2 regions of the Cellulomonas shaoxiangyii genome follow, and region 2 is predicted to be linked to the other one. Evidence: predicted binding sites of a transcription regulator. Region 2 holds the regulator's gene; the other holds the start of a gene.
What was found. The regulator LexA, encoded in region 2, represses DNA repair genes until DNA is damaged. The targets are predictions, from matches to a motif close to TCGAACANNTGTTCGA.

Region 1 (14,686 bases), 570 kb from region 2:
GTGGTGCTCGACGGCACCGGCGGCGACGCGGACCTCGAGCGCCAGGTGGACGACCTGTGGGAGCGGCTCGCCGCGGAGCGGGCGGCCGAGGAGGCCGGCGAGCACGCCTGAGGACCGTTCGGGCGAACCTCGGCACGGGTGCGTCCCGCCCTGCCTGCCCGGGCGACGCGCCACGGACCTCGGTCCGTCATCCGGGCGGGGGGGCCCACCTGGGCCGACCGGGTGAACGCGGAGCGGGAACGCGCGTGCACGCGCTCCCACGCGTCGATGGAGCGAGTGGCGCACAGCAGCGCCACCGATGGCGGCCGTGGACGGCCGCCGCGGCCGGACGGATCCCCGGAGGGACCATGGCGCTCCAGGCGATGGGCGTGCAGGGCTGGGAGGCGCGCCCGGTGCAGTCGAAGGCGTCGGTGTCGTTGGCGACGGGTGCGCTGACGGCGGCCCAGGTGCTCGACCTCGCGACGCAGGCCGCCGCGGCGGTCGAGGACGCGCAGGGATGGGTGCGGCCGCTGGACCGTGAGGCGAACCGGCTGCGGATGGTCGTGCGCGACCTCACGCGCGAGGACAACGAGCCGGTCCTGCACTTCGACGTCGAGGTGGACCGCGCGGTGGGGCGGGTCACGGCGCGCACGGTCATCCAGAGCTTCGTGCTCAAGCAGTCGGCGATGTCGGGGCTCGTGCCGATGACCAAGCGGAAGATCGCCGGCTTCACCGCGTACCGGGCGTTCATGCAGCGCTACGCGGCGATGGTGTCGGCCGCCGATGCCGGCGCGCACGTGTCCTACAGCGGCGACTGACGGCCGGGCGTACGCCCTGGGCGGACGCCCGGACCCGGACGCCACGTGTGTCGGTGGTCGGTCGTACCGTTGACGTCATGCGCCCCGTGACCGACCTGCAGCGGACCGTCGCGCCGTTCGAGGTGGTGTCGGAGTACACCCCGAGCGGCGACCAGCCCACCGCCATCGCCGAGCTCACCGAGCGCGTGCGCGCGGGCGAGAAGGACGTGGTCCTGCTGGGCGCCACGGGTACCGGCAAGTCGGCCACGACGGCCTGGCTGATCGAGAAGCTCCAGCGGCCGACGCTCGTCATGGCGCCGAACAAGACGCTGGCGGCCCAGCTGGCGACCGAGTTCCGCGAGCTGCTGCCCAACAACGCGGTCGAGTACTTCGTGTCGTACTACGACTACTACCAGCCCGAGGCGTACATCGCGCAGAGCGACACCTACATCGAGAAGGACTCCTCGATCAACGAGGAGGTCGAGCGGCTGCGGCACTCCGCGACGAGCTCGCTGCTCACCCGCCGGGACGTCATCGTGGTCGCGTCCGTGTCCTGCATCTACGGCCTGGGCACGCCGCAGGAGTACGTCGACCGCATGGTCACGCTCAACGTCGGCGACGTGGTCGACCGTGACCGGCTGCTCCGCCAGTTCGTCACGATGCAGTACTCGCGCAACGACATGGCGTTCACGCGCGGCACCTTCCGGGTGCGCGGCGACACCGTCGAGATCATCCCGGTGTACGAGGAGCTCGCGATCCGCATCGAGTTCTTCGGGGACGAGATCGAGGCCATCGCCACGCTGCACCCGCTGACCGGCGACGTCGTGCGGGTCGAGGAGCAGGTGCACGTCTTCCCCGCGACGCACTACGTCGCCGGGCCGGAGCGCATGGAGCGCGCGATCGCCGGGATCGAGCTGGAGCTCGAGGAACGGCTCGCCGAGCTCGAGCGGCAGAACAAGCTCCTCGAGGCGCAGCGGCTGCAGATGAGGACCACGTACGACATCGAGATGATGCGGCAGGTCGGCTCGTGCTCCGGCATCGAGAACTACTCGCGGCACATCGACGGCCGCGCGCCCGGGTCGGCGCCGAACACGCTGCTCGACTACTTCCCCGAGGACTTCCTGCTCGTCATCGACGAGTCGCACGTGACCGTGCCGCAGATCGGTGCGATGTTCGAGGGCGACATGTCGCGCAAGCGGGCCCTCGTGGACCACGGGTTCCGCCTGCCGAGCGCCACGGACAACCGGCCGCTGCGCTGGGAGGAGTTCGTCGACCGGATCGGGCAGACCGTGTACCTGTCGGCGACCCCCGGCAACTACGAGCTGTCCGTGTCCGACGGGTTCGTCGAGCAGATCATCCGTCCGACGGGCCTGATCGACCCCGAGGTCGTCGTCAAGCCGACGCAGGGCCAGATCGACGACCTCCTCGGCGAGATCCGCGACCGGGTGGACAAGAACGAGCGCGTCCTGGTCACCACGCTGACGAAGAAGATGGCCGAGGACCTGACGGACTACCTCCTCGAGAAGGGCGTGCGGGTCCGGTACCTGCACTCGGAGGTCGACACGCTCCGGCGCGTCGAGCTGCTGCGCGAGCTGCGCATGGGTGAGTACGACGTGCTGGTCGGCATCAACCTCCTGCGCGAGGGTCTCGACCTCCCGGAGGTGTCGCTGGTGGCGATCCTCGACGCGGACAAGGAGGGGTTCCTGCGCTCCGGCACCTCGCTCATCCAGACGATCGGGCGCGCCGCCCGCAACGTCTCGGGGCAGGTGCACATGTACGCGGACCGCATCACGGCGGGCATGGCGACCGCGATCGACGAGACCAACCGGCGGCGCGAGCGCCAGGTGGCCTACAACCGCGAGCACGGCATCGACCCGCAGCCGCTGCGCAAGAAGATCAACGACATCACCGACCTGCTGGCCCGCGAGGACGCCGACACCGCCGAGCTCCTGGGCGGCGGCGGGCGCCAGGCGAGCCGCGGCAAGGCGCCGGTCCCCGGGCTGGGCTCGCGGACGGCTCCGACCGACGAGCGCACGCGTCTCGTGGGGGTGGCGGCCGGCGAGCTCGGGGACCTCATCCAGCAGCTCACCGACCAGATGCACGCCGCCGCGGCGGAGCTGCAGTTCGAGCTCGCCGGGCGGCTGCGCGACGAGATCTCCGGGCTCAAGAAGGAGCTGCGGCAGATGCACTCGGCAACCGCCTGACACGACCGGCCTGACACGACAGGGGACGACGACGTGGACCGCAGGATGCAGCTGACCTTCGACGCGCTCGACCCGCGCGCGCTCGGCACGTTCTGGGCCCACGTGCTCGGTTACGTCGAGGAGCCGGCGCCGGACGGCTTCGCCGACTGGGAGGCGGCACTGCGGGCCTGGGGGATGCCGGAGGAGCGGTGGAACGACGGCTACGCCATCGTCGACCCCGCCGGCGCGGGGCCACGGGTCTTCCTCCAGCGCGTACCGGAGGGGAAGTCGGCGAAGAACCGGGTGCACCTCGACGTCGGGCTGCCCGGCGCGGGCCCCCGCGGCGCGGAACCGGACCGGGCCGCCGTGCGCGCCCGGGCGGCGGAGCTCGCCGACCTGGGAGCGCAGGTGGTGCGGGAGTTCGACGAGCCGGGCTCCGGCTACTGGATCGTGCTGCTCGACCCCGAGGGCAACGAGTTCTGCCTGGTCTGAGCACCCCGCGCCCGGCCGCGGCACCCGCCCCGTACGGGCGGTGACGCAGCGCACCCTGCGCCCTCCGCGGCTCCCGGGGGACCGGGGTGGGCCCCGGCACCTATGATGGGCCGCGGAGGGGAGTACTCCCCACGACGTCATCGTCATCACGGTCGCCAGCGTTGCCGGCCCGGTGCGTCGGCTGCGTCGCACGCCTCGGGCCCGCTGGGCCGACGCGTGCGCGGGCGGAAGAGACCTCCGGTCATCCGTCGTACCGATCGAGAGGTCCTGTTGTGGACGTTCCTGTCTGGGTGTGGGCCGTCACCGTCGGCGCCATCGTGCTCATGCTCGCCGTGGACTACGTCGGCCACGTGCGCTCGCCGCACGAGCCGACGCTGCGCGAGTCCGCGTGGTGGTCCGCCGGCTACGTGAGCATCGCCGTGCTGTTCGGCGTGGTGGTGTGGATCGTCGCGGGCGGCACGTACGGCGGTGAGTACTTCGCCGGGTACATCACCGAGAAGAGCCTGTCGATCGACAACCTCTTCGTGTTCGTGCTCATCATGGCGAGCTTCCGCGTCCCGCGGCTCTACCAGCAGAAGGTGCTGCTGATCGGCATCACCATCGCGCTCGTCCTGCGGACGATCTTCATCTTCGTCGGTGCGGCCTTCATCGAGCGGTTCAGCGCGATCTTCTACCTGTTCGGCGCCTTCCTGCTGTACACCGCGTGGGCGCAGATCCGCTCGGGCAGCGAGGAGGAGGGCGACTTCAAGGAGAACGCCGTCCTCCGCCTGACACGGCGCCTGTTCCCGACGACCGACGACTACGTCGGCGACAAGATGATCGTGCGCCGCGACGGCCGCCGGTACATGACGCCGATGCTCATCGTGATGGTCGCGATCGGCACGGCCGACATCATCTTCGCGGTCGACTCGATCCCCGCGATCTTCGGGCTGACGCAGGAGACGTACCTCGTCTTCGCCGCGAACGCGTTCTCGCTGCTCGGGCTGCGCCAGCTGTTCTTCCTCATCGACGGCCTGCTCGACAAGCTCGTCTACCTGTCCTACGGCCTCGGCGCGATCCTCGGGTTCATCGGCATCAAGCTCGTCATCCACGCCCTGCACACGAACGAGCTGCCCTTCATCAACGGCGGCGAGCACGTCACGGCCGTCCCGGAGATCTCCACGCCGGTGTCCCTCGGGTTCATCCTCGTGACGCTGGTCCTGACCACGGTCCTGTCGCTGCGACGGACGCGGCGCGACGCGACCGCGAGCGCTCTGCAGCACGCCTCCGCCCAGGAGGCGCAGCTCGGCGTCCAGCTCGACGGGACCGACGACGCAGCCACGGAGACGGACGACCGCCGGTCGTGACGCACGGGCGGGCCACCCCCTCCGGTGGCCCGTCCCGGCCCCTCGCCGCCCCGACGGGTCAGTCGGCGGCGGCCCAGGGGCCGAGCACGAGCTGCCAGGTGCGCACCTCGGTCGCGGCGACGAGACCCTCGCGCGCGAACGGGTCCTGGCGCAGCAGCGCGCGCACGGCCTCCTCGTCCTGCGCTCGCAGGACGAGGAGGGCGCCGGCCGCGGCGTCGTCGGCGAACGGTCCCGAGCCGAGCAGCGCGCCGGCGTCGGCCAGCCCGGCGAGCCACGCGCGGTGCTCGGGGCGCACCGCGTCGCGCACGTCCGTGCGGTCGTCGTAGGTGTAGCGGACGGCGAAGAGCGTCATGGCGTCATCCTGCCGCAGGTGACGACCGCCACGGAGGCGGGCCCGCCCGGCGGTCCGGCCGCGCGGCGGTGGCAGAGTGGACGCATGACCTCCACGACGGGCGGTGGCCGGTGACCCGGTCCCTGCGCACGCTGCTGACCGACGACCTGCTCGCGCGCGTGCACGGCCGCGCCGACGCGCACGACCGGGACAACACGTTCCCGCACGACGACCTCGCCGACCTCGTCGCGGCGGGCTACCTCACCGCGTTCGTCCCCGAGCGCCTCGGCGGTGCGGGCCTCACGCTCGAGGAGGTCGCACGCGAGCAGGCGCGTCTCGCCGCCGCGGCGCCCGCCACGGCGCTGGCCGTCAACATGCACCTCGTCGTCACCGGTCTCGCGGCGGTCCTCGTCGCCCGCGGGGACGACTCCGTGGAGCACGTGCTGCGCGACGCCGCCGCGGGCGAGGTGTTCGCGTTCGGCAACTCGGAGGCCGGCAACGACCTCGTCATGTTCGGCTCGCGGACGCGGGCCGAGCGGACGCAGGACGGCGGGTACCGGTACTACGGCACGAAGATCTTCACGTCCCTGTCGCCCGTGTGGACGCGCCTGGCGACGTTCGGGCTCGACGACGCCGACCCGGACGACCCCCGCCTCGTGCACGGCGTCGTCTCCCGCGCCGACGGCGGCGTCACGACGAAGGACGACTGGGACACGCTCGGCATGCGCGCCACGCAGTCCGCGACGACGGTGCTCGACGGCGCGTACGCACCCGCCGACCGGGTGCACCGTCGCCTGCCCGTCGGACCGAGCGCCGACCCGTTCATCTTCGCGCTGTTCGCCGTGTTCGAGGTCCTCCTCGCCGCGGTGTACACCGGGATCGGGCGCCGGGCCCTCGAGCTGGGCGTGCAGCACGCGCGGCGCCGGACGTCGTTCAAGCACGGCGGCCGCAGCTACGCGCAGGACCCCGACATCCGCTGGAAGGTCGCCGATGCGGCCCTCGCGCAGGACGGCGCGGAGCTCCAGGTGTTCGCCCTCGCGCGCGACGTCGACGAGCAGGCCGACCACGGCGTGCGGTGGTTCGCGCAGCTCGTCGGCCTCAAGGTGCGCGCGACGGAGACGGCGCGCGACGTGGTGGACCTCGCGCTGCGGGTGTCCGGCGGCGGCGCGTACTTCACGGGGAGCGAGCTGGCACGCCTCTACCGGGACGTGCTGGCCGGCATCTACCACCCGTCGGACGACGAGTCGGCGCACGCGACCGTCGCGGCGTCGGTCCTGGGACCGCTCGAGGGCTGACCGCGGGCGGCGCCGACGGCCGGTCACCACCCCCGCGCGCGCCACTCGGTGAGGTGCGGGCGCTCGGCGCCGAGGGTGGTGTCCCGCCCGTGCCCGGGGTACACCCACGTGGCGTCGTCGAAGCGGTCGAACACCCGCGCGACGACGTCGTCCATCAGCTGGGCGAACCGGTCCGGGTCCCCTCCCGTCGCCCCCACGCCGCCCGGGAAGAGGCTGTCGCCCGTGAACAGGTGCACGCGGCCGGGGACGGCGTCGGGGGCGGTGACGCGATCCGGCTCGCGCAGGGCGAGCGCGACGGATCCCGGCGTGTGCCCCCGCAGCGCGACGACCTCGAGCACCAGGTGACCGAGCGTGAGGGTGTCGCCGTCCACGAGCCGGCGGCGGACCGGGCGGCCCACGGCGTCGGCGATCGCGTCGGCGTCGTCGGCGCCCGCGGCGAGCGTCGCGCCGGTCACGGCCTCCACCGAGGCCAGGGCGCCGACGTGGTCGGCGTGGCGGTGCGTCGTGAGCAGGACGTCGAGCCGCGCCGAGCCGGAACCCTCGCGGACGAGCGCGAGCAGCCGGTCGGGGTCGGCGGCCGCGTCGAGGAGCAGCTGCGCGCCCGAGCGCCGGCACGTCACGAGGTAGCCGTTGTTGTCGGACGGCCCGACGGCGACCTTGCGGATCTCGGCGTCGTCCAGCACGCGCACCGCCGTCGGCCCGCCGACCCGCACGTCCCCGGTGTAGGTCACGTCGCATCCTCCCGACCGGCCGTGGCCGGCTCCGCTCGCCGCCCCGCGGCGCGCCGCTGGGCGAGGTCGTGGCTGTGCGCGGCCCGCACGAGCGCGAGGTGCGACAGCGCCTGCGGGACGTTGCCGAGCATCCTGCCGGTCGCCGGGTCGTACTGCTCGGCCAGCAGGCCCAGCTCGCCCCCGAGCGGGACGAGCGCGTCGAGGACGGCCGTCGCGCCCGCGAGGTCGTCGGCGCGGGCGAGGGCGTCGGCGAGCCAGAACGAGCACGCGAGGAACGGCGCCTCGGCGCCCGCGAGCCCGTCGTCCGTCCGGTCCGTGCGGTAGCGCAGCACGAGGCCCGGCGCGACCTCGAGCTCGGCGCGCACGGCGGCGATCGTGGCGAGCACGCGCGGGTCCTGTGCGGGCAGGAAGCCGACCTGCGGGAGCTGCAGGAGCGACGCGTCGGTGTGCCGGGCGCCGTAGTGCTGAACGAACGTCCCGAGCTCGGCGGACCACCCGTGCTCGAGCACCTCGGCGTGGATCTCGTCCCGCGTGGCGCGCCACCGCTCGAGGGGCGCGTCCAGCCCGTGGGTCTCCGCCGCGCGCACCGCACGGTCGACCGCGGCCCACGCCATGACCTTCGAGTGCGTGAAGTGGCGCGGCTCGCCGCGGACCTCCCAGATGCCGCGGTCGGGCTCCCTCCAGTCGGCCACCAGCGCCTCCACGAGGTGGCACTGGAGCGACCACGAGTCGTCCGTCTCCGCGAGGCCCGCCACGCGCGCCGTCGCGAGCGCGCTCATCACCTCACCCAGGACGTCGTGCTGCACCTGCCCGACCGCGGCGTTCCCGACCCGCACCGGCCGTGAGCCCGCGTACCCGGGCAGGTGGTCGAGCGTCAGCTCCGGCAGGCGTCGACTGCCGTCGAGCCGGTACATGATCTGCAGGTCGCGAGGGTCTCCCGCGACCGCGCGCATGAGCCAGTCGCGCCACTCCGTCGCCTCCTCCCGGAACCCCTGCTCGATCAGCGCCTCGAGCGTGAGCGCCGCGTCGCGGAGCCAGCAGAACCGGTAGTCCCAGTTCCGTGCGCCGCCGGGGGACTCCGGGAGGGACGTCGTGGCCGCGGCCACGATGCCGCCCGTCGTCGCGTCGGTGAGCATCCGCAGGACCAGGAGCGAGCGGACGACCGCCTCCCGGTACGGGCCGGCGTAGGCGCAGTCGCGCGCCCACAGGCCCCAGGCGATGGCCGTGGAGTCGACGCGGTCCTCGATCGTCAGCCGCGGCGGGACCTCCGCCCACGACGGGATCCAGGTGAGCGCCAGCTCGAGGTGCTCCCCGGCGGCCAGCACGACCTCGTCGCGGTGGTGCCGGTCGACCGCGTGGGGGAGCCGGTCGCCACGCAGGACGAGCGAGTCGGGCCCCGCGAGCGCCCGGATCGTGTCGTTGCCCTCGGGGTCCCGCTCGTGCCGGACCCAGGGCTCCACGGACCCGTAGCCGAGGCGGACGGTCCACTCGTGCGCGACCACGACCTCGCCCTGCGTGCACACCACGCGACGGACGAGGTCGGCGCGACCGTCGCCGAGCGGCATCGCGTCCGTCACCACGGCCGTGCCCGAGGGGGAGCGGTAGGTCGTCTCGAGCACGAACGAGTCGCCGCGCCAGCGTCGGGTCACCTCGGTCGCGTCGGGCACCGTGAGCAACCACCGCCCGTGATCGGGCGTGCCGAGCAGCGCGGCGAAGCAGGCGTCGGAGTCGAAGCGCGGCAGGCACAACCAGTCGACCGACCCGTGCAGGGACACGAGCGCGGCGGTGTGGCCGTCGCCGATGACCGCGTAGTCACCGATGGGGGACTGACCGGGCAGCAGGCGGGCCGGGGCGGGCGGGGTGGTCATCGCGTCCAGCATGGTGGGCGCCCGTCCCGGACGCGCGCCGGTCCGCGTCCGCCGGTGTTCCCCTCCGGCGAGTGACGTCGAACACGTGTGCGATTGTCGGTCGCCGCACGTAGACTCGTCCGCTGTGAACGATCGCCTCGTGGTCCGCGGTGCCCGGGAGCACAACCTGCGCAACGTCGACCTCGACCTGCCCCGGGACGCCCTCATCGCGTTCACGGGTCTGTCGGGGTCAGGCAAGTCGTCGCTCGCCTTCGACACGATCTTCGCCGAGGGGCAGCGCCGCTACGTCGAGTCGCTGTCGGCGTACGCGCGCCAGTTCCTCGGGCAGATGGACAAGCCGGACGTCGACTTCATCGAGGGCCTCTCGCCCGCCGTGTCGATCGACCAGAAGTCGACCAACCGCAACCCGCGGTCGACCGTCGGCACGATCACCGAGGTGTACGACTACCTGCGCCTGCTGTTCGCGCGCGCCGGCACGCAGCACTGCCCGGTGTGCGGCGAGCGCGTGACGGCGCAGACGCCGCAGCAGATCGTCGACCGGCTCCTCGAGCTGCCCGACGGCACGCGCTACCAGGTGCTCGCGCCGGTCGTCCGGGGCCGCAAGGGGGAGTACGCCGAGCTGTTCCGCGAGCTGCAGGGCAAGGGCTTCTCGCGCGCCCGCGTCGACGGTGAGGTCGTCCAGCTCGCCACGCCGCCGACGCTGGAGAAGAAGCTCAAGCACGACATCGAGGTCGTGGTGGACCGCCTCGTCTCGCGCGAGGGGGTGCAGCGCCGGCTCACGGACTCCGTGGAGACCGCGCTGCTGCTCGCCGGCGGCCTGCTCGTCATCGAGCTCGTGGACGCCGACGCGGACGACCCGGAGCGCGAGCGCCGGTTCTCCGAGAAGCGGGCGTGCCCCAACGACCACGTGCTCACGCTCGACGAGATCGAGCCGCGGACGTTCTCGTTCAACGCGCCCTACGGCGCCTGCCCGGAGTGCACGGGCATCGGCTCGCGGCTCGAGGTCGACCCCGACCTCGTGATCCCCGACGACGAGCTCTCGCTCGGCCAGGGCGCCGTCGCGCCGTGGTCGCAGGTGTCGTCGGAGTACTTCACGCGGGTGCTGACGGCCCTCGCGCAGGACATGGGCTTCTCGATGGACACGCCCTGGCGTGCGCTGCCCAAGCGCGCGAAGGACGCGGTGCTGCACGGCGAGAACCACGAGGTCAAGGTCCGCTACCGCAACAGGTGGGGGCGCGAGCGGACCTACTCCACGGGCTTCGAAGGCGTCCTGACGTTCCTCGAGCGCCGCCACTCGGAGACCGAGTCCGAGTGGAGCAAGGAGAAGTACGAGGCCTACATGCGCGAGGTCCCGTGCCCGGTCTGCAAGGGCGCGCGACTCAAGCCCGAGGTGCTCGCCGTGAAGGTCGGCGGACGGTCCATCGCCGAGGTCTGCGACCTGCCGATCAACGAGGCGCGCACGTTCCTCGACCAGCTCGAGCTCGGCGAGCGCGAGCGTGCCATCGCGGCGCAGGTCCTCAAGGAGATCCAGGCACGCCTGGGCTTCCTCCTGGACGTCGGTCTGGACTACCTGTCGCTGATGCGGCCCGCGGGGACGCTGTCGGGCGGCGAGGCCCAGCGCATCCGGCTCGCGACGCAGATCGGGTCGGGGCTCGTCGGCGTGCTCTACGTCCTCGACGAGCCGTCGATCGGGCTGCACCAGCGCGACAACCGCCGGCTGATCGACACCCTGACGCGCCTGCGCGACCTCGGCAACACCCTCATCGTCGTCGAGCACGACGAGGACACCATCCGCACGGCCGACTGGATCGTCGACATCGGCCCCGGGGCGGGCGAGCACGGCGGGCACGTCGTGCACTCCGGCGACCTGCAGGGCCTGCTCGACTCGCGGGAGTCCGTGACCGGTGCGTACCTGTCGGGCCGGCGCTCGATCGGCACGCCGGCCACGCGCCGGCCGGTCGACCCCGAGCGCGTCGTCACGGTCGTCGGCGCCCGCGAGCACAACCTGCGCGGTGTCGACGTGTCGTTCCCGCTCGGCATCCTCACGGCCGTGACCGGGGTGTCCGGGTCGGGCAAGTCGACGCTCGTGAACTCGATCCTCTACACGGTGATGGCGAACGAGCTCAACGGCGCGCGCCAGGTCGCCGGCCGGCACCGGCGCGTCACCGGCCTCGAGCACCTGGACAAGGTCGTGCACGTCGACCAGGGGCCGATCGGCCGCACGCCGCGGTCCAACCCCGCGACGTACACGGGCGTGTGGGACCACGTCCGCCGCCTGTTCGCGGAGACGTCCGAGGCCAAGGTGCGCGGCTACACGCCCGGCCGGTTCTCGTTCAACGTCAAGGGCGGCCGGTGCGAGGCGTGCTCGGGCGACGGCACGCTCAAGATCGAGATGAACTTCCTGCCCGACGTCTACGTGCCGTGCGAGGTGTGCCACGGCGCGCGGTACAACCGCGAGACGCTCGAGGTGCACTTCAAGGGCAAGACGGTCGCGGACGTGCTCGACATGCCGATCGCCGAGGCGGCGGAGTTCTTCGCCGCCGTGCCGGCGATCTCCCGGCACCTGCGCACGCTCGTCGACGTGGGCCTGGGCTACGTCCGGCTCGGGCAGCCGGCGCCCACGCTGTCGGGCGGCGAGGCGCAGCGCGTCAAGCTGGCGGCCGAGCTGCAGCGACGCTCCACCGGTCGCACGGTGTACGTCCTCGACGAGCCGACCACGGGGCTGCACTTCGAGGACATCCGCAAGCTCCTCGGCGTGCTGCAGACCCTCGTCGACAAGGGGAACTCGGTCATCGTGATCGAGCACAACCTCGACGTCATCAAGAACGCCGACTGGGTCATCGACATGGGCCCCGAGGGCGGCAACGGCGGCGGGACGGTGGTGGCCGAGGGGACGCCCGAGCACGTCGCGGGCGTCGAGGCGAGCCACACGGGCCGGTTCCTCGCCGACGTGCTCGACGCGGAACGGGAGCCGGTCGGCGCCAGCGCGTGAGCCGCGGGGGCGGCGACCGGTGGACGTCGGGACCGGCGTCAGGCGTCCGCGGCGCCGCGGGTGAGCGGCGCGGGCTCCCGACGCACGGGGAAGTTCACCGAGCGCGCGACGAAGCAGTGCTCGTGCGCCGCGCGGTGGACCTCGGCGAGAACCGGGTCGGACACGGGCGTGCCGTCGGGGAGCGTCGTCCCCGCCAGCACGCGCACCTGGGGCCGCAGCACGACCTCGGTGAACTGGCCGTGCCCGGCCGCCTCGACGCGCATGACGCCCGTCGGGTGGTCGACGTAGCCCGCGACCACGACGCCGCGCTGTGCCGCGAGGTGCAGGAACCACAGCATGTGGCACTGCGCGAGGGCACCCACCAGCAGCTCCTCCGGCGACCAGCGTGCCGGGTCGCCCCGGAAGGCCGGGTCGGACGACCCGGCGAGCACGTGCTTGCCGGGGGCGGACAGCTCGTGGTCGCGCCCGTACGACGTGTACGTGGCGGTGCCCGCGTCGCCGGCGCCCGTCCACCGCAGGTCGACCGTGTACGTGTGCATCGGCGGCATGCGGCCACCCTACGAGCGGGGGGTCCGGCGGCGGGGTGTGTCGGTCGGGCGAACTAGGCTCGAACCCATGGCCGATCCCGCCACCTACCGTCCCGCGCCGGGGGAGATCCCCGACGCCCCCGGGGTCTACCGCTTCCGCGACGAGCACGGCCGCGTCATCTACGTCGGCAAGGCCAAGAGCCTGCGCAACCGGCTGAACAGCTACTTCCAGCACATCGCGCACCTGCACCCGCGCACGCAGCAGATGGTGACGACGGCGGCGTCGGTGCAGTGGACCGTGGTCGGCACCGAGGTCGAGGCGCTCGCCCTCGAGTACTCCTGGATCAAGGAGTTCGACCCCCGGTTCAACGTCAAGTACCGCGACGACAAGTCGTACCCGTACCTCGCCGTCACGATGGCCGACGAGGTGCCGCGCGTGCAGGTCATGCGCGGCGCCAAGCGTGCGGGCACGCGGTACTTCGGGCCGTACGCGCACGCGTGGGCCATCCGCGAGACCGTCGACCTGCTGCTGCGCGTCTTCCCGGTCCGCACGTGCTCGGCCGGTGTGTTCAGGCGGGCGCGGCAGCAGGGGCGCCCCTGCCTGCTCGGCTACATCGACAAGTGCTCGGCGCCGTGCGTCGGGCGCATCTCGGCGGAGGACCACCAGCAGCTCGCGCGGGACTTCTGCGACTTCATGGCCGGTGACACGGCACGCTTCACGCGCCGGCTCACGCAGCGGATGAAGGAGGCGGCGGCCGAGCTCGACTTCGAGCGGGCGGCACGCCTGCGCGACGACGTGGCGACGCTCGAGAAGGCGACCGAGCGCAATGCGGTCGTGCTCCCGGACGGCACCGACGCCGACCTCTTCGCGATGGCCGGGGACGAGCTGGAGGCCGCCGTCCAGGTCTTCCACGTGCGGGGTGGCCGGATCCGCGGCCAGCGCGGCTGGGTCGTCGAGAAGGTCGAGGACCTCGACGACGCGGCGCTCGTGGAGCACCTCCTGCAGCAGGTGTACGGCGGCGAGGACACGGCCGGGGGCGCCGCGACGGGCGCCGTCCCGCGCGAGGTCCTCGTGCCGGTGCTGCCGACGAACCTCGAGCAGATGCAGACGTGGCTGACCGGCCTGCGCGGCAGCCGCGTGCAGGTCCGCGTCGCGCAGCGCGGCGACAAGGCGGAGCTCGCGCGCACCGTGCTGCGCAACGCCGAGCACGCGCTCGCGCTGCACCGCACCCGCCGCGCGGGCGACCTCACGACGCGCAGCCAGGCGCTGCGGGAGATCCAGGAGGCGCTCGACCTGCCCACCGCGCCGCTGCGGATCGAGTGCTACGACGTCTCGCACAACCAGGGCACGTACCAGTCGGCGTCCATGGTGGTCTTCGAGGACGGGCTCGCCCGCAAGAGCGAGTACCGGCTGTTCAGCGTGCGGGGCCCGGACGGCCAGGGCGCGCGGGACGACACCGCGGCGATGCACGAGGTCATCACGCGCCGCTTCCGGCGCTACCTCGCGGAGCGCTCGCAGCTGGGGGACCCGGACCTCGGTGACGGCGAGGAGGACGACGGCCCGCGCAGCGGCGAGGTCGACGCGACCACGGGGCGGGCGGCACGGTTCGCGTACCCGCCGAACCTGGTCGTCGTCGACGGCGGTCCGCCGCAGGTGGCCGCCGCCGCCGCGGCGCTGGCGGAGCTGGGCGTGGACGACGTCGCGCTGTGCGGACTGGCGAAGCGCCTGGAGGAGGTCTGGGTGCCGGGGGAGGAGTACCCCGTGATCCTCCAGCGCAGCTCCGAGGGCCTGTACATGCTGCAGCGGGTGCGCGACGAGGCGCACCGCTTCGCCATCTCGGCGCACCGCAAGCGGCGCAGCAAGGGCATGACGGTCTCCGTGCTCGACGACGTCCCCGGCCTCGGCCCGGCGCGCAAGGCCGCGCTGCTGCGCCACTTCGGGTCGGTGAAGCGCCTGCGGGCCGCGTCGGCGGAGGAGATCGCCACGGTGCCCGGCATGGGCGCGCGCACGGCGGAGGCCGTGGTGGCGGCGCTCGGGGGACGCGAGCCGGCGCCCGAGGCGGTACCGGAGCAGATGACGGAGCCGATCGCGGAGCAGATGACGGAGCCGGTGACGGGGCCGATGACGGAGCCGATGACGGGGCC
Region 2 (14,686 bases):
CCATCGGCCGGTTCGTCGCGAACAAGGTGCGCGACCACCTCGCCACCGGCTCGACGAACCTGTCCGTCAACCTGCCCAACCTCGCCCTCGACCAGCGTCCCGACGCCCACCGCATCGCCTACCTGCACCGCAACGTGCCGGGCGTGCTGGCAACCATCAACGCCACGCTCGCGGAGCACGGCGTGAACATCGAGGGCCAGCTCCTGGCGACGCGCGGCGAGCTGGGGTACGTCGTCACCGACGTGAGCACGCTCATCGACCCCGCCGTCGTCCAGGCGCTGGCCGGCCGGCCCGAGTCGCTGCGCCTGCGGCTGCTGTCCTGACAGCGCGCGCCGGCTCCTGCGCACGCACACCAGCGGCGCGTCACCTCCCGAGGGGTGACGCGCCGCTGGTCGTGGCGCACGTGCGCCACGCGGGCGCACCGGGCCGGTCGGTCAGGCGGAGCCCGACTTGCGCTGGAACCGCCGCTGCGTGGGGCCGGCGGTCTCGGAGCCGTGCACCTGGCCCGTGTTGCGCGTGCCGTCGGCCGTGCGGTGGCCCTGCGTCTTCTTGCGCTCGAGCGCCTCGCGGAACCGGGCCTTCGCCTCGTCGCTGGCCGCGTTCGGCCGGTCGTCGTTCACCATGGGGGCACCTCCGTCGTCCTCGGGAGACCCCAGGGTGCCGGACGGCGACCGATGGCACCAGTCGATACCCCCGCCGGCGAGCCGGACGACCCCGGCCGAGCGCCCTGCGGCTCGTCCTGCCGGGCGGCTGCTCAGCGGGCGGGCTCGTCCGCCGACGCGCCGGCGGCGGCGTCCGCCGCGCCCTGCTGCTCCCGCTCCGCGCGGAGCACCGTGATGGCCGCCTCGAAGTCGTCGAGCGAGTCGAAGGCCTGGTACACGCTCGCGAAGCGCAGGTACGCGACCTCGTCCAGCTCCCGCAGCGGCCCCAGGATCGCGAGGCCGATCTCGTAGGCGTCGATCTCGGCCGAGCCGGCGGAGCGCAGCGTCTCCTCGACCTTCTGCGCGAGCAGCGCGAGGTCGTCCTCGCTGACGGGACGACCCTGGCACGCCTTCCGGACGCCGTTCGCGATCTTCTCGCGGCTGAACGGCTCCGTCGCGCCCGAGCGCTTGACGACCGACAGGCTGGCCGTCTCGACCGTCGTGAACCGGCGGTGGCAGCTGGGGCACTGGCGACGCCGCCGGATGGAGGACCCGTCGTCGGACGTACGGGAGTCGACGACCCGCGAGTCGGTGTGCCGGCAGAACGGACAGTGCACGAGGGACCTCTCGGGAGCGGCGTGCCGCGGCCGCCGGGGCGCCCGTCGACCGGTAGGACGTGGTGACGGTAGGCCGTGCGGAGAACGGTCGCAAGCACGACCGCCGGTGCGCCCGCCGCGGCCGGTCGGCGTGGGCCCTGCCGGCACGCCCGTCCGCGCGGGTGCCCGCGGCACACGTGCCCGGGTCCGACGGAGGCACGCGTGCCTCCGGGCCCGACGGAGGCACGCGTACCTCCGGGTCCGACCGGACGCTCAGCGGGCGGGGACCACGACCGTCTGCCCGGCCTGCAGCCCGCCCGCCGGCAGCTCGTTCAGCTCCATGAGCTGCAGCACCACGTCGCGCACGTCGTCGCCGGGGCCGGCGACCGCGGCGGCCAGGCCCCAGAGCGTCTCCCCCGGCGCCACCACGACGCGCTCCACCTCGGTCCCGCCCCGCGGGCCGTCCGCCCGGGCCGACAGCGCGGCGCCACCGACGCCCGACGCGACCGCGAGCGTGAGCGCCAGCAGCCAGACGACGAGGCGGCCGCGCGCCGTGAGCCGCAGCGGGGCCTCCGCCGCGGTCGTGCGCGCCACCCGTGCCGACGGGCGCCCGGGGGCCGCTCGCCCCGCCCCGCCCGTCGGTCCGGCCGTCGTCCCGGCCGCGATCCGGCCCGGTGCGATCGTCATCGCGCTCATGTCCTGTCCTCCGTCGTCTCGAACACCTGTTCGTCGAACGCCTGTACGAGTTCTAGCAGACGCCTCCGACATCCGTCGAGACACGCTCGAACAGATGTTTGATCCGGCACCCGTGCACCCCTAGGCTGGGGCGCGTCACGAAGTGCACCACCGACCACCGACACGGCCCCCTGACCAGCACGGACGCGGCGGGCGGCGCGGCGGCAGGGCCGCGGGACGCACGGCAGGGACGGCCGGAGCACGGACCGGGCAAGGACCAGCAAGGACCGAGCAGGGACCAGCGCAGGGATCAGGAGGCGCCGTGGGCGTGCAGGGCGGGACCAGGACGGCCGCGACGGCCGCGCAGGACGTCACGAGCGCCGCGGCGACGGTCGTCGAGCTCGGCGCCGACGGGGCCTCCGACGGGCTCACGGCGCGCCAGCGCCTCGTCCTCGACACGATCCGCGCGTCGGTGGAGGCCCGCGGGTACCCCCCGAGCATGCGCGAGATCGGCGACGCGGTCGGCCTCACGAGCCCCTCGAGCGTCAAGCACCAGCTCACCGCGCTCGAGCGCAAGGGCTTCCTGCGTCGCGACCCGCACCGGCCGCGCGCGATCGAGGTCGTGCAGCCGGACGACGCGCGGACCGTCGGCACGCTGCCCCCCGCCCGCGGCGTCGACCTGGGCACGGACGCGCCCGAGCGCGACGGCGCACCGGCCCCGTCCTACGTGCCGGTGGTCGGGCGGATCGCCGCCGGCGGGCCGATCCTCGCGGAGCAGGTCGTCGAGGACGTGTTCCCGCTCCCCCGGCAGCTGGTCGGCGAGGGAGACCTCTTCCTCCTGCGGGTCGCGGGCGACTCGATGGTCGACGCGGCGATCTGCGACGGCGACTGGGTCGTGGTGCGCCGCCAGCCGGTCGCGGAGAACGGCCAGATCGTCGCGGCCATGATCGACGGCGAGGCGACCGTGAAGACGTTGAAGCGCACCGACGGGCACGTGTGGCTCCTGCCGCACAACCCCGCCTACTCCCCCATCCTGGGCGACGAGGCCACCGTCCTCGGCCGCGTGGTCAGCGTGCTGCGCAGCCTCTGACGGACGTCGGGCCGCACGACGCGGGCCGGACGGCGACCTCCTCGCCGTCCGGCCCGCGTCGTGCGCAGTGCCTCGTCCCCGTCAGAACCCGAAGCGCCGCGCGACGGTGCGGACGGCCTCGGCGGAGCGCCGCAGCCCCAGCAGCTCGTCGGACGACATCGGCACCTCGAGGCGCTCGGCGACGCCCGAGGCACCCACGACCGTCGGCACGCTCAGGCAGACGTCGGAGATCCCGAGGTAGCCGTCGAGCAGCGACGACACGGGCAGGATGCGCTGCTCGTCCTTCAGGACGGCCTCGATGATGCGCGAGCCCGCCAGCGCGATCGCGTAGTTGGTCGCGCCCTTGCCCTCGATGATCCGGTACGCCGACTCGACGACCTCGTGCGCGATGGCCTCGCGCACCTCGCTCGTGAGCGGCCCGTGGCCCCCGACGCCCGGCCACTCGAGCAGCGGCACCGCGCCGATCGACGCCGAGCTCCACAGCGGCAGCTCGCTGTCGCCGTGCTCACCGGCCACGTACGCGTGCACGTTCTGCACCGCCACGCCGGTGTGCCGCGCGATGAGGTAGCGCAGGCGCGAGGAGTCGAGCACGGTGCCCGAGCCGAAGAGCTGGGCCGGCGGCAGCCCCGAGATCTGCAGCGAGGCGTACGTGACGACGTCGACGGGGTTCGTCACCATGACGTAGACCGCGTTCGGGGCCACCTCGACGATCCCCGGCAGCACCTTGCGCACGAGCGAGATGGTCGCCTCGGCGAGGTCGAGGCGCGACTGACCGGGCCGCTGCTTGGCGCCGGCCGTGAAGACCACGACGTCGCAGTCGGCGAGCACCGACACGTCGTCCGACCCCACCACCTCGGCCATCGACATGAACTGGATGCCGTGGCTGAGATCGAGGACCTCCGCCTCGACCTTCTGCCGGTTGACGTCGAGCAGCGCGACCGTGCGGGCCGCGCCGCGCATCAGCGCCGCGTAGGCCATGGTCGAGCCGACCGCGCCGGCCCCGACGATGCCGAGCTTGGACGTGCGGCGCTGCGGCGTCGGCACGGCCAGCGTGCCGTCGTCGCCCTCGGGCTCCTGCGTCATGGCGATCGTTCCCCTCGTCACGGGCTCCGCTGCACACGGTGCGCACCCACCCGGAAGCGCGTCCCCTGGCAGGCTAACCGGACGCGGACAGACGTCGCAGCGCGGCGAGCACGACGTCCCGGTCGGTCGTGCGCCAGAACGGCGGCATCGAGCGCCGCAGGAACTCGCCGTAGCGCGCCGTCTCGAGGCGAGGGTCGAGGACGGCGACCACACCGCGGTCGTCGCCCGAGCGCACGAGCCGACCGGCGCCCTGCGCGAGCAGCAGCGCCGCGTGCGTCGCGGACACCGCCATGAACCCGTTGCCGCCGGCCGCGGCGACCGCGTCCGACCGGGCCGAGCGCACGGGGTCGTCCGGGCGCGGGAACGGGATGCGGTCGATGAGGACGAGCCGGCACGCGGGGCCCGGCACGTCGACGCCCTGCCACAGCGACAGCGTGCCGAACAGGCACGTCGGCTCGTCCGCGGCGAACCGCGCCACGAGGGTCGGCAGCTGGTCGTCGCCCTGCAGCAGCACGGGAACGTCGAGGCGCGCGCGCATCGCCTCGGCCGCGACCTGGGCGGCGCGGCGGGAGGTGAACAGGCCCAGCGTGCGCCCCCCGGCTGCCTCGACGAGGGTCGCGATCTCGTCGAGCTGGGCGTCCGTGGCCGGCTCGCGACCGGGCGTGGGCAGCCGACGCGCGACGTAGCAGATGCCCTGTCGCGGGTAGTCGAACGGGCTGCCCACGTCGAGCCCGCGCCAGCGCCCCGCGTCCGCGCGTCCGGGGTCCGCGCGCGTGCTCCCGGCGCCGGGCGTGGCCGTGCCCGCACCCGCCTCCGTCACGGTGCCTGCGGAGCGCACCTGCGCCGGGCCGGTCGGCGCGGCGTCGGTGCGTCCCGCGAGCCCGAGGGCGCGGGCGACGGGGTCGAACGAGCCGCCGAGCGCGAGCGTCGCGGACGTGAGCACCCCCGTCCGCCCGGCCAGCAGCTGGGTGCGCACGAGGCCGTCGACGGCCAGCGGGGCGGCGTGCAGCCGGGTGGTCACCTGACCGCGCCGGTCCTCGCCGCGCGCGCACCACAGCACGGTGTGACGCAGGTCGTCGGGGTCGGCGGCCATGCGCTCGGCCGTCTCGAACAGCGCCAGCATGGCGGCGTTCGCCATCTTGATGCCGCCCTCCGCGCCGTCGCGGCCCTTGGTGGACGCGTCCGGCTTGAGCACGGTGAGCAGCGTGCGTGCCGCGTCCCGGACCGCCGCGACGGCGAGCCGGGCCTCCTCGGGCAGCCCGTCGGGGAAGCGCCCCTCGGGCAGGGGCACCACCACGCTCGCGAGGTGCTGCGCGGCGGTGTCGAGGTCGGTCGTCGGGACGCCGCCGTGCCGCCGGGCGAGCCGGGCGGCGTGGTCGATCGTGGCGACCGAGAGCTCCGCCGTGGCCTGCGCCGTGACCCGGTCGGTGAGCTCGTGCGCCTCGTCGACGACGAGGACGTCGTGCTCCGGCAGGACGTTGGGCGAGCCGGTGGCGGCGATGCCCAGCATCGCGTGGTTGGTGACCACGACGTCCGCCTCGCGCGCCCGTGCCCGCGCGGCGTCGGGGAAGCACTCCTGGAGCATCGGGCAGCTCGATCCCAGGCACTCCATGGCCGTCACCGACACCTGCCGCCACGCGCGGTCCGCCACGCCGGGCACGAGGTCGTCGCGGTCGCCGGTCGTGGTCTCCTGCGCCCACTCCCGCACCCGCACAACCTGCTCGCCGAGCGTCTCGCGGTCGCCCTCCTCGGCCGCGGGCGCCGGGTGGTCGGCCGCGCCGGGCCGCTCGGGCACGTCGAACAGCGCGCCCTGGTCGTCGTCGGGGTAGCCGCCCGCGACCTTGTGCACGCAGAGGTAGTTGTGCCACCCCTTGAGCAGCGCGATGTCCGCGGGCCGCGGCAGGCGGCCCGCGAGCGCCTGGGTCACGAGCGGGAGGTCGCGCGTCATGACCTGGCGCTGGAGCGCGAGCGTCGCGGTCGAGACGACGACGCGCTCGTCCTCCGTCACGGCGTGACGGACCGCCGGCACGAGGTAGCCGAGCGACTTGCCCGTGCCGGTGCCGGCCTGGACGAGCAGGTGCTCCCCGCCCGCGAGCGCGTCCGCGACCGCGAGCGCCATGGTGTGCTGGCCCTCGCGCCGGCCACCGCCGAGCGCGCCGACGGCCAGGTCCAGCAGCTCCTCGACGGACGCGTGGGCAGCGGCGGCGCGGGCCGCCCGCGTACCGTCCCGGGGTGCGTCAGCCGCCGCGGGCGTGGGGTCGGACGTCCGGGCCTGGTGCACCGCGTCAGCGTAGTCGCGGCCGCCGACCCTCCCCGCCCGTCATCCCCCGGCGGCCACGCCGGCACCCGCGGGCAGGTGCCGCGACCACCAGCCGAGCAGGTGCTCGAACCGGCTCACGCGGTGGCGCGGGCGTCCCGAGCGGGTGAGCTCGTGCCCCTCCCCGGGGAACAGCAGCAGCTCCGCCTCGACGCCGCGGCGGCGCAGCTCGACGAACCAGCGCTGCCCCTGCTCGACCGGGCAGCGCCAGTCCTGCTCGGAGTGCACGACGAGCGTCGGCGTGCGGACGCGCCCGACGTGCGCCATCGGCGACTGCGCGGCGACGGCGGCGAGCCCCTCGGGGGTCCCGTGGTCGCCGACGTACTCGAGCCCGAACCACCAGCCGATGTCGGCCGAGCCCGTGAAGCTCACCGGGTCGAGGAACCCCCGCTCCACCACGGCGGCCGCGAACCGGTCGGTGCGGGTGGTCAGCCAGGCCGTGAGGTACCCGCCGTAGGAGCCGCCGAGCGCGCCCGTGCGAGCCCCGTCGAGCACGTCGGGGTGCTGCGCGAGCGCCCCGTCGAGCAGCGCGAGGACGTCGTCGGTGTCCACCGTGCCGAACGCCTGCCGGATCGCGCGCCCGTGGGCCCGCCCGAACCCCGCGGACCCGCGCGGGTTGCCCAGGACGACGGCGTACCCGGCGCCGGCGAGCACCTGCGCCTCGTCGAACAGCGCGTGCGTGTACTGCGCGAACGGGCCGCCGTGGATCATCAGCAGGGTCGGGTGCGGCCCCGCGCCCCACCGCTCGGGATCGGGCGTGACGAGCCAGCCGTGCACCTCGTAGCCGTCGGGCGACGTCGCCGTCAGGTCGAGCGGCCGGCGCACGCGTCCCGTCGCGCGCAGCGGCGCGGACCAGTCGGCGAGGGTCGCGACGGCGCCCGTGCCCGGGTCGACCCGCAGCACCGCGCCGGACGTCACGGGGCCGGCGGCCGTGACCACGGCGGGTCCGCCCGCGACCGGTGCGTCCGCGCCGAGCACCACGTGGGGCGCGTCGAGCAGCGTGCGCAGCGTGCCGTCGTCGCCCACGTGGGCGAGCGTGACCGCACCCCGCTCCTCGACCGCGACGAGGGCACCGTCCTCGAGCGGCACGAGCACCGCGTCGGACAGGTCGGTCGTCTCCGGGTCCGTGAGCCGCCGGGCGACGCCCGCGGCCCGCGTCGCCGCACCGGTGCCCGTCAGCGGCAGCCGGTACAGGCCGGTCAGCGCCGCCACGGTGTCCTGGCCGTCGGGCCCGAGGTCGCGGGCGTGCAGCCACAGCGCGGCGCCGTCGGCGGTGGGGCGGACCCCGGCGACCTGCAGCGTGCTCCCGGCGTCGGCGTCCGTGAGCGCCGGCAGCGCCGCGGCGTCGGTGCCGCGCTCACGTGCCGGCACGACGACGGCGTCCCGGCGCACGTCCCGCTCGCGCCCCGCGTGCCGCGTGCACGTCGCGACGAGCGCGTCGCCGTCGGGGAGCCAGCGCGGGTCCGTGACGTCCCACGCGCCGGAGGTGAGCGCCACGGGCTCCGGGAGCGCGTCCGTGGCGCCCGGGTCGGCCGGCACGGTGAGCACGTGCACGTGCTGCGGCCGGTCGTGCACGAAGCCCACCCCGTCCATCCGGTAGCGGAACGTCGTGACGTGCCGCGGCGCCTCGGCGGACGGGTCGCCACCGGGCGCGTACCGCCCGTCCTCGGGGACGCGCGCCACGTACGCGAGCCGCTCGCCGTCGGGCGAGAAGCACGGTGCGGAGACGCCGAGGGGCGCGTCCGTCAGGGGCACCGGCTCGCCCCCGGTCGCCGCGACGAGGTGGGCCTGCGCCGGCCCCCCGGTCAGCGGCGCGCGGCAGAAGGCGACCCAGCGGCCGTCCGGCGACACGACGGGGGCCGTGTCACGGTGCCCGTGGGTCAGCCGGCGGGCGCGGCCCGTGCCGGACCCGTCCGGGCCGTCGGCGGCCGACTCGTCGGCCGCGCTCGCGTCCACCGGGACGAGCCACAGCTCGCCGCGGTAGGCGTCGAGGGACGTGTCGGGCCCGACGACTGCGACGACGGCGGCGCTGCCGTCGGGCAGCAGGGCGGGCGCGCCGGGGGTGCGCAGGAGGTCCAGGTCGGCGGGGATCACCCACGCACCCTAGGCACGCTCCCCCCGACGCGCGGAACCCGGCACGCCGGGCCCGTGGGGGCCCCGCGCACCGGGTCCGGTGCCGTGCACGGGAGCGCTCAGGCGCCGCGGACCGCCACGCGCTCGAGCTCGGCCGCCAGGTCCGCGTCGACGCGCGCCCGCAGGACCGTGCCGTCGCCCGTGTGCTCCTCGTGGTCGATGTCGCCGTGCTCGTGCACGCGGCTGACCAGGTCGCCGCGGTCGTACGGGACCACGACGTCGACGCTCACGCCGGGCCGCGGGAGCTGGTCGGCGACGAGCGCCTGCAGCTCCGCGATCCCCTCGCCGGTGTGCGCCGAGACCACGACCGAGTGCACCTCGCGCGACCGCAGCCGCGCGACCACGTCCGGCGCCGCGAGGTCCGCCTTGTTGAGCACGACGATCTCGGGCACGTCCATCGCGCCGGGGATGTCGGCGAACACGTGCCGCACCGCGGCGATCTGCCCCTCGGGGTCCGGGTGCGACGCGTCCACGACGTGCAGGATCAGGTCGGCGTCCGCGACCTCCTCGAGCGTCGACCGGAACGCCTCGACGAGCTGGTGCGGCAGCTGCCGCACGAAGCCCACGGTGTCCGCGAGCGTGTACACGCGGCCGTCGGACGTCTCCGCCCGCCGGACCGTCGGGTCCAGCGTCGCGAACAGCGCGTTCTCGACGAGCACGCCCGCGTTCGTCAGCCGGTTGAGCAGCGAGGACTTGCCCGCGTTGGTGTAGCCCGCGATCGCCACGGACGGGATCGCGTTGCGCTTGCGCGAGGCGCGCTTCGTCTCGCGCGCCGGCGCCATGGCGGCGATCTCGCGACGCAGCTTCGACATCCGGTTGCGGATGCGCCGGCGGTCCAGCTCGATCTTCGTCTCACCCGGTCCGCGCGAGCCCATCCCCGCACCCGCGCCGCCGACCTGGCCGCCGGCCTGCCGGCTCATCGACTCGCCCCAGCCGCGCAGGCGCGGCAGGAGGTACTCGAGCTGGGCCAGCTCGACCTGCGCCTTCCCCTCCTTCGACTTCGCGTGCTGCGCGAAGATGTCGAGGATCAGGGCGGTGCGGTCGACGACCTTCACGCGGACGACGTCCTCCAGGGCACGGCGCTGCGACGGTGCGAGCTCGCCGTCGACCACGACGGTGTCCGCACCGACGGCCGCGACCACGGTCGCGAGCTCGGCCGCCTTGCCCGATCCGAGGAACGTGCTCGGGTCGGGGCTGCGACGCCGCTGCAGCAGGCCGTCGAGCACCTGGGAGCCGGCCGTCTCGGCCAGCGCCGCGAGCTCCCGCAGGGAGATCTCGGCCTCCTCGGCCGATCCGGAGCCCCACAGGCCCACGAGCACGACGCGCTCGAGGCGCAGCTGCCGGTACTCGACCTCGGTGACGTCCTCGAGCTCGGTGGACAGCCCGGAGACGCGGCGCAGCGAGGTGCGCTCCTCGAGGTCGAGCTGGTCGCCGTCGAACGTCGTGTGCGTCGTCCCGCCCGCCTGCACGGCGGTCCCGGCACGGGCCAGCACACGAGCGACGACGTCGTCGGCCACCTCCTGAGCGGTGCGCGCCGGCGCCTGCGGCGCCTCGGGGGTGGTGTGCTGTCGGTCGTCCACGCGTGTCCTCTCGTCCGCAGATCAGGGGTGTCCAGCCTCGCACCGCTGCCCCGACCGGGCGAGATTTTTCGCTTCAGGCGCAGCGCGGGCCCGCGGCTAGGGTCGGCGGATGCACACCCCGGACGCGTCGGACCACTACTTCACGGCACGCCCCGCCTCGGCGGACGAGCGGCGCAGCGTCGCCGTGCAGATCGCCGGCCGGGACGTCACCGTCGAGACGGCCGGCGGCGTCTTCTCCCCCGACCACGTCGACCTCGGCACGCAGGTGCTGCTCCGCACGGTCCCGGGGCCGCCCGCGACCGGTGACCTGCTCGACCTCGGCTGCGGCTGGGGGCCCGTGGGGCTCACCCTGGCCCTCTCCGCGCCGGACGCGCGGGTGTGGGCCGTGGACGTCAACGAGCGCGCCCTCGACCTCGTGCGGCGCAACGCCGCGCGGCTCGGGGCGTCGAACCTCGTCGCGGCGCGGCCCGAGGAGGTCCCCGCGGACGTGCGCTTCGCCACGGTGTGGTCCAACCCGCCCGTGCGCATCGGGAAGCCGGCGCTGCACGCGCTGCTCGCCGACTGGCTGCCGCGGCTCGCGCCCGACGGCGACGCGTGGCTGGTGGTGGGCAAGAACCTCGGCGCCGACCCGCTGCAGCGCTGGCTGGCGTCGGACGCTCCCGACGGTGCGGGCCTGGGCCTGTCGGTCGAGCGCGTCGCGAGCGCGAAGGGATTCCGCGTGCTGCGGGTACGGCGATGAGCGAACCTCCGGCGCACGCCGAGGACCTGTGGCGCGCACGCCGGACGACGACCGTCTCGCTCGTCTCGCTGGTCGTGCTGGTCGCGTTCGAGTCGTTCGCCGTGACGACCGTGATGCCGGGCGTCGCCGACGCGCTCGACGGGCACGCCCTCTACGCGTTCGCGTTCGCGGGGCCGCTGGCGACGGGCGTCGTCGGCATGGTGGTCGCCGGTGCGTGGTCGGACCGGGCCGGCCCCTTCCGCCCCTTCGTCGCCGGGGCCGCGCTGTTCGTCGCCGGGCTCGTCGTGGCCGGCGCGGCCGCGTCGATGCCCGTGCTCGTCGCGGGGCGGCTCGCGCAGGGTCTGGGCGGTGGGGCGGTGAACGTGACGGTCATCGTCACGCTCGCCCGCGCGTACCCGGCGGTGCTCCACCCTCGTGCGTTCGCGTGGATCTCCGCGGCGTGGGTCCTGCCCTCGCTCGTGGGGCCGACGGTCGCCGGGCTGATCGCGCAGGCCGCCGGCTGGCGCTGGGTGTTCCTGGCCGTCGCGCTCCTGGTCGTGCCGACGGGACTGCCGGTGGTACGCACGCTGCGGCCGCTCGGGCCGCCGGAGCGGGCGGCCGGTGCCCCGTCGGCCGGCCGCCGGCGCATTGTCTTCGCGGCGCTCGTCGCGGCGGCCGTCCTCGCCCTGAACCTCGCCGTCGAGCTGCCCGCGGCCCCGGCGGCGGCGCTGGCCACGGCGGCGGGCGCCGCGGCTCTCCTCGCGGTCCGCCCCCTCCTGCCGGCGGGCACCCTGCGCGCGCGGCGGGGCCTGCCGAGCGTGATCACGACGCGCGCGCTCGTGTCCGGCGCGTTCCTCGGCTCCCAGGCGTACGTGCCGTACCTCCTGGTCAGCCGGGACGGGTGGGGGCCGGCCGCGAGCGGGCTCGCCCTCACCACGGCCTCCCTGGCCTGGTCCGGGACGTCCGCCGTGCAGGGCCGGCTGGGCGCCCGCCTCGCGAGCCGCGACGCCGTCCGGATCGGGACGGGCCTCGTCGCCGTCGGGGTGCTCGGCGCCCTGCTGACCGCGTGGGCCGGCCTGCCGCCCGCCGTCCTCGTGGCGGCGTGGACGTCCTGCGGCGCAGGGATGGGGCTGGCGTCCTCGCGGATCAACGTGCTGCTGCTGGCCTACTCCGAGCCCGGCACGCAGGGCACGAACAGCTCCGCGCTGTCGATCAGCGACGCGGTGGGCGCGGCGGTCGCGCTCGCCGCGAGCGGCGTGCTGTTCGCGCTGGTGTCCGGCACGTCCGGGACGCACGGCCCCGGCGCGTCAGCGGATGCCGCCGCGGTCGGGACCGCCGGGTTCGCGGTGGCGTTCGGGTTCACCGCCGCGCTCGCCGTGGGGGCGGTGCTCCTCGCGCCGCGGGTCGGTACGCCCCCGGGCGAGGGCACAGGCGACGCGGGCGGCGACCGTCAGCCGGGGGCGGGCAGCGCCGAGGCGACGGCCGCGAGCACCTGAGCCGTCGTCGGCACGCCGTCCGCACGCCGCACGACGCGACCGTCCGCGTCGAGCACCGCCACCGTCGGCGTGCTGGTCACGGCCAACCGGGCGGCCAGCTCCGGCGCGTCGGCGACGTCCCGCTCGACGTGCACGACGCCGGGCACGGTGCGCGCGACCTCGGCCAGCACGCGCCGCGTCGCCCGGCACGGCGCGCAGAACGCCGTGGACACCTGCAGGAGCGTCGCGCGCGCGCCGAGCGTCGCACCCACCTCGGCAGGGGTCAGCACGTCGCCGGGTCCACCGGCACGCACGTCGGGCGCGGCGCTCACGCGAGCAGCGCCGCCAGGTCCACGGACGCCTCGGCGACGAGCACCGCCGGGCCGGCGAGCTCCGCGTGCGGCGTGCCGACGCCGGGCGTGAGGGTCACGCGCAGCGTGCCGCCCGGTACCTCGACGAACCACACGTCCGGCGCCCCGGCGCCGCCGTACGCGCGGACGGCCGCGGCCGCCGCGACGGCGCCCGTGCCGCAGGACTGCGTCTCCCCCACACCGCGCTCGTGCACGCGCATGCGCACGCGTCCGGCCGGCGCGCCGTCCGGCAGCGACTCCTCGCCGAGCGGGACGACCAGCTCGACGTTCGTGCCCTCGGCCGGCACCGGGGTGACCACGGGGGCCCGGGTGAGGTCCGCGCGCACGAGGTCGGCCCCCGTCGCGAGGACGACCACCGTGTGCGGGTTGCCCACGTCGACGCCGAGCCCCGGCCTCGTCACGTCCAGCCCGCCGACCTCGACCTCGGCGTCACCGCCGCCCGCGAGCGCGGTCGCACCGCCGGGCAGCGTCACGGGGCCCATGTCGACGGCGAACCACGCGTCGTCGCCGACCCCGACCGGCACGTCGACCGCGCGCACGGCACGCACGCCGGCGCGCGTGCCGACCGCGAGGTCGCCCGTCTCCGGCCGCCAGAGCCCGAGCCGCTCGAGGTAGCGCGCGAACACGCGCACCCCGTTGCCGCACATCTGCGCGACCGAGCCGTCGGCGTTGCGGTAGTCCATGAACCAGGCCGTGGTCCGCGTGTCGGCCGGGGCGTCGGGCACGTGCGCGGTCGCGACGAGGCGGATCAGGCCGTCAGCGCCGAGACCGCCCCGGCGGTCGCAGAGGCGACGCACGAGCTCGGCGGTCACGTCGAGCGCACCGTCGCGGTCGTCGACGAGCACGAAGTCGTTGCGCGTGCCGTGGCCCTTGGTGACGTCGACGCGGCCGAGGCCGGCGGACGCGGGCGCCTGGACGGGGACGGGCACGGTCATGAGCCCAGGGTACGGCGCATGGACGGCGCATCCGTGGGCGCCGCGAGCGTGCCCGCGTCGGCGCGGCGGACGAGGTCGAGCGCGTGCTCGACGAGCTCCGGGTCCTGCGCGTCGAGCCAGTGCACCCGTGGGTCGCGGCCGAACCAGCCCATCTGCTTGCGCGCCAGCCGCCGGGTCGCGGCGGTGGTCTCGGCCCGTGCCCCCGCCTCGTCGAGCTCGCCGCGCAGCTGCGCCGCCGCCTGGGCGTACCCGACGGCCCGCGCGGCGGTCCGGCCCAGCCCGTGCGCGAGGAGCCGCTCGACCTCCGCGAGCATCCCGCCGTCCCACATCCGGTCGACCCGCCCGGCGACGCGGGCGTCGAGCGTCGGCCGGTCGCAGTCGAGCCCGATCTGCACGGCGGGCACCGCGTACTCGTGCCGCGGCAGCGACGCCGAGTACCGGCGCCCGGTCAGGGCGATCACCTCGAGCGCGCGGACGATCCGGCGCGCGTTGCGCGGCCCGATGCCCTCCGCGGCGACGGGGTCGGCCGCGGCGAGCTCGTCGTGCAGCCTGCGCGCCCCCTCGGCCTCGACGCGCGCCTCGAGCGCGGCCCGCACGTCGGGGTCCGTGCCGGGGAACTCGAGGTGGTCGAGCAGCGCGCGCACGTAGAGCCCCGAACCGCCGACCACGACGGGGCGCACGCCGCGCGCGCGCAGGTCCGCGACGACCGCGCGCGCCTGTTCCTGGTAGTCCGCGACCGACGCCTCCTCGCGCGGGTCCAGCACGTCGAGCAGGTGGTGCGGCACGCCGCGGCGCTCCGCCGGCGGGACCTTCGCCGTGCCGACGTCCATGCCGCGGTAGAGCTGGAGGGCGTCGGCGTTGACGACCTCGCCGCCCAGCGCCTGCGCCAGCGCGAGGCCGAGGTCGGACTTGCCGGTGGCCGTCGGCCCGACCACCGCGACGACGAGCGTCACGACGTCGCTCCCGCCGGCTCGACGCGCCAGCACGCGGCGCCGTGCGCGGCACCGCGCCACACGTCGTCGTGGCAGGCGACGGTCCGCGCGACGCCCCCGGACGCGTCGAGCGCCCCGAC

Region 1: the regulator LexA is predicted to act here: its motif matches at 9,100-9,115, upstream of uvrA (excinuclease ABC subunit UvrA).

Annotation. Positions count from the first base shown of each region.
Region 1 covers NZ_CP039291.1:1,723,266-1,737,951, forward strand. Annotated here, with positions in the region: gene coaE (dephospho-CoA kinase) at 1-111, shown strand, start outside; gene E5225_RS07915 (hypothetical protein) at 348-797, shown strand; gene uvrB (excinuclease ABC subunit UvrB) at 875-2,980, shown strand; gene E5225_RS07925 (VOC family protein) at 3,014-3,451, shown strand; gene E5225_RS07930 (TerC family protein) at 3,724-4,797, shown strand; gene E5225_RS07935 (YciI family protein) at 4,856-5,149, opposite strand; gene E5225_RS07940 (acyl-CoA dehydrogenase family protein) at 5,260-6,423, shown strand; gene E5225_RS07945 (MBL fold metallo-hydrolase) at 6,447-7,154, opposite strand; gene E5225_RS07950 (glycoside hydrolase family 15 protein) at 7,151-9,022, opposite strand; gene uvrA (excinuclease ABC subunit UvrA) at 9,147-12,014, shown strand; gene E5225_RS07960 (OsmC family protein) at 12,053-12,562, opposite strand; gene uvrC (excinuclease ABC subunit UvrC) at 12,630-14,686, shown strand, end outside.
Region 2 covers NZ_CP039291.1:2,296,818-2,311,503, forward strand. Annotated here, with positions in the region: gene serA (phosphoglycerate dehydrogenase) at 1-323, shown strand, start outside; gene E5225_RS10415 (DUF5302 domain-containing protein) at 435-623, opposite strand; gene nrdR (transcriptional regulator NrdR) at 755-1,258, opposite strand; gene E5225_RS10425 (LysM peptidoglycan-binding domain-containing protein) at 1,511-1,933, opposite strand; gene lexA (transcriptional repressor LexA) at 2,235-3,002, shown strand; gene E5225_RS10435 (L-lactate dehydrogenase) at 3,084-4,085, opposite strand; gene E5225_RS10440 (ATP-dependent DNA helicase) at 4,159-6,366, opposite strand; gene E5225_RS10445 (S9 family peptidase) at 6,406-8,496, opposite strand; gene hflX (GTPase HflX) at 8,595-10,115, opposite strand; gene E5225_RS10455 (class I SAM-dependent methyltransferase) at 10,225-10,854, shown strand; gene E5225_RS10460 (MFS transporter) at 10,851-12,329, shown strand; gene E5225_RS10465 (thioredoxin family protein) at 12,284-12,640, opposite strand; gene dapF (diaminopimelate epimerase) at 12,637-13,614, opposite strand; gene miaA (tRNA (adenosine(37)-N6)-dimethylallyltransferase MiaA) at 13,611-14,567, opposite strand; gene E5225_RS10480 (hypothetical protein) at 14,564-14,686, opposite strand, start outside.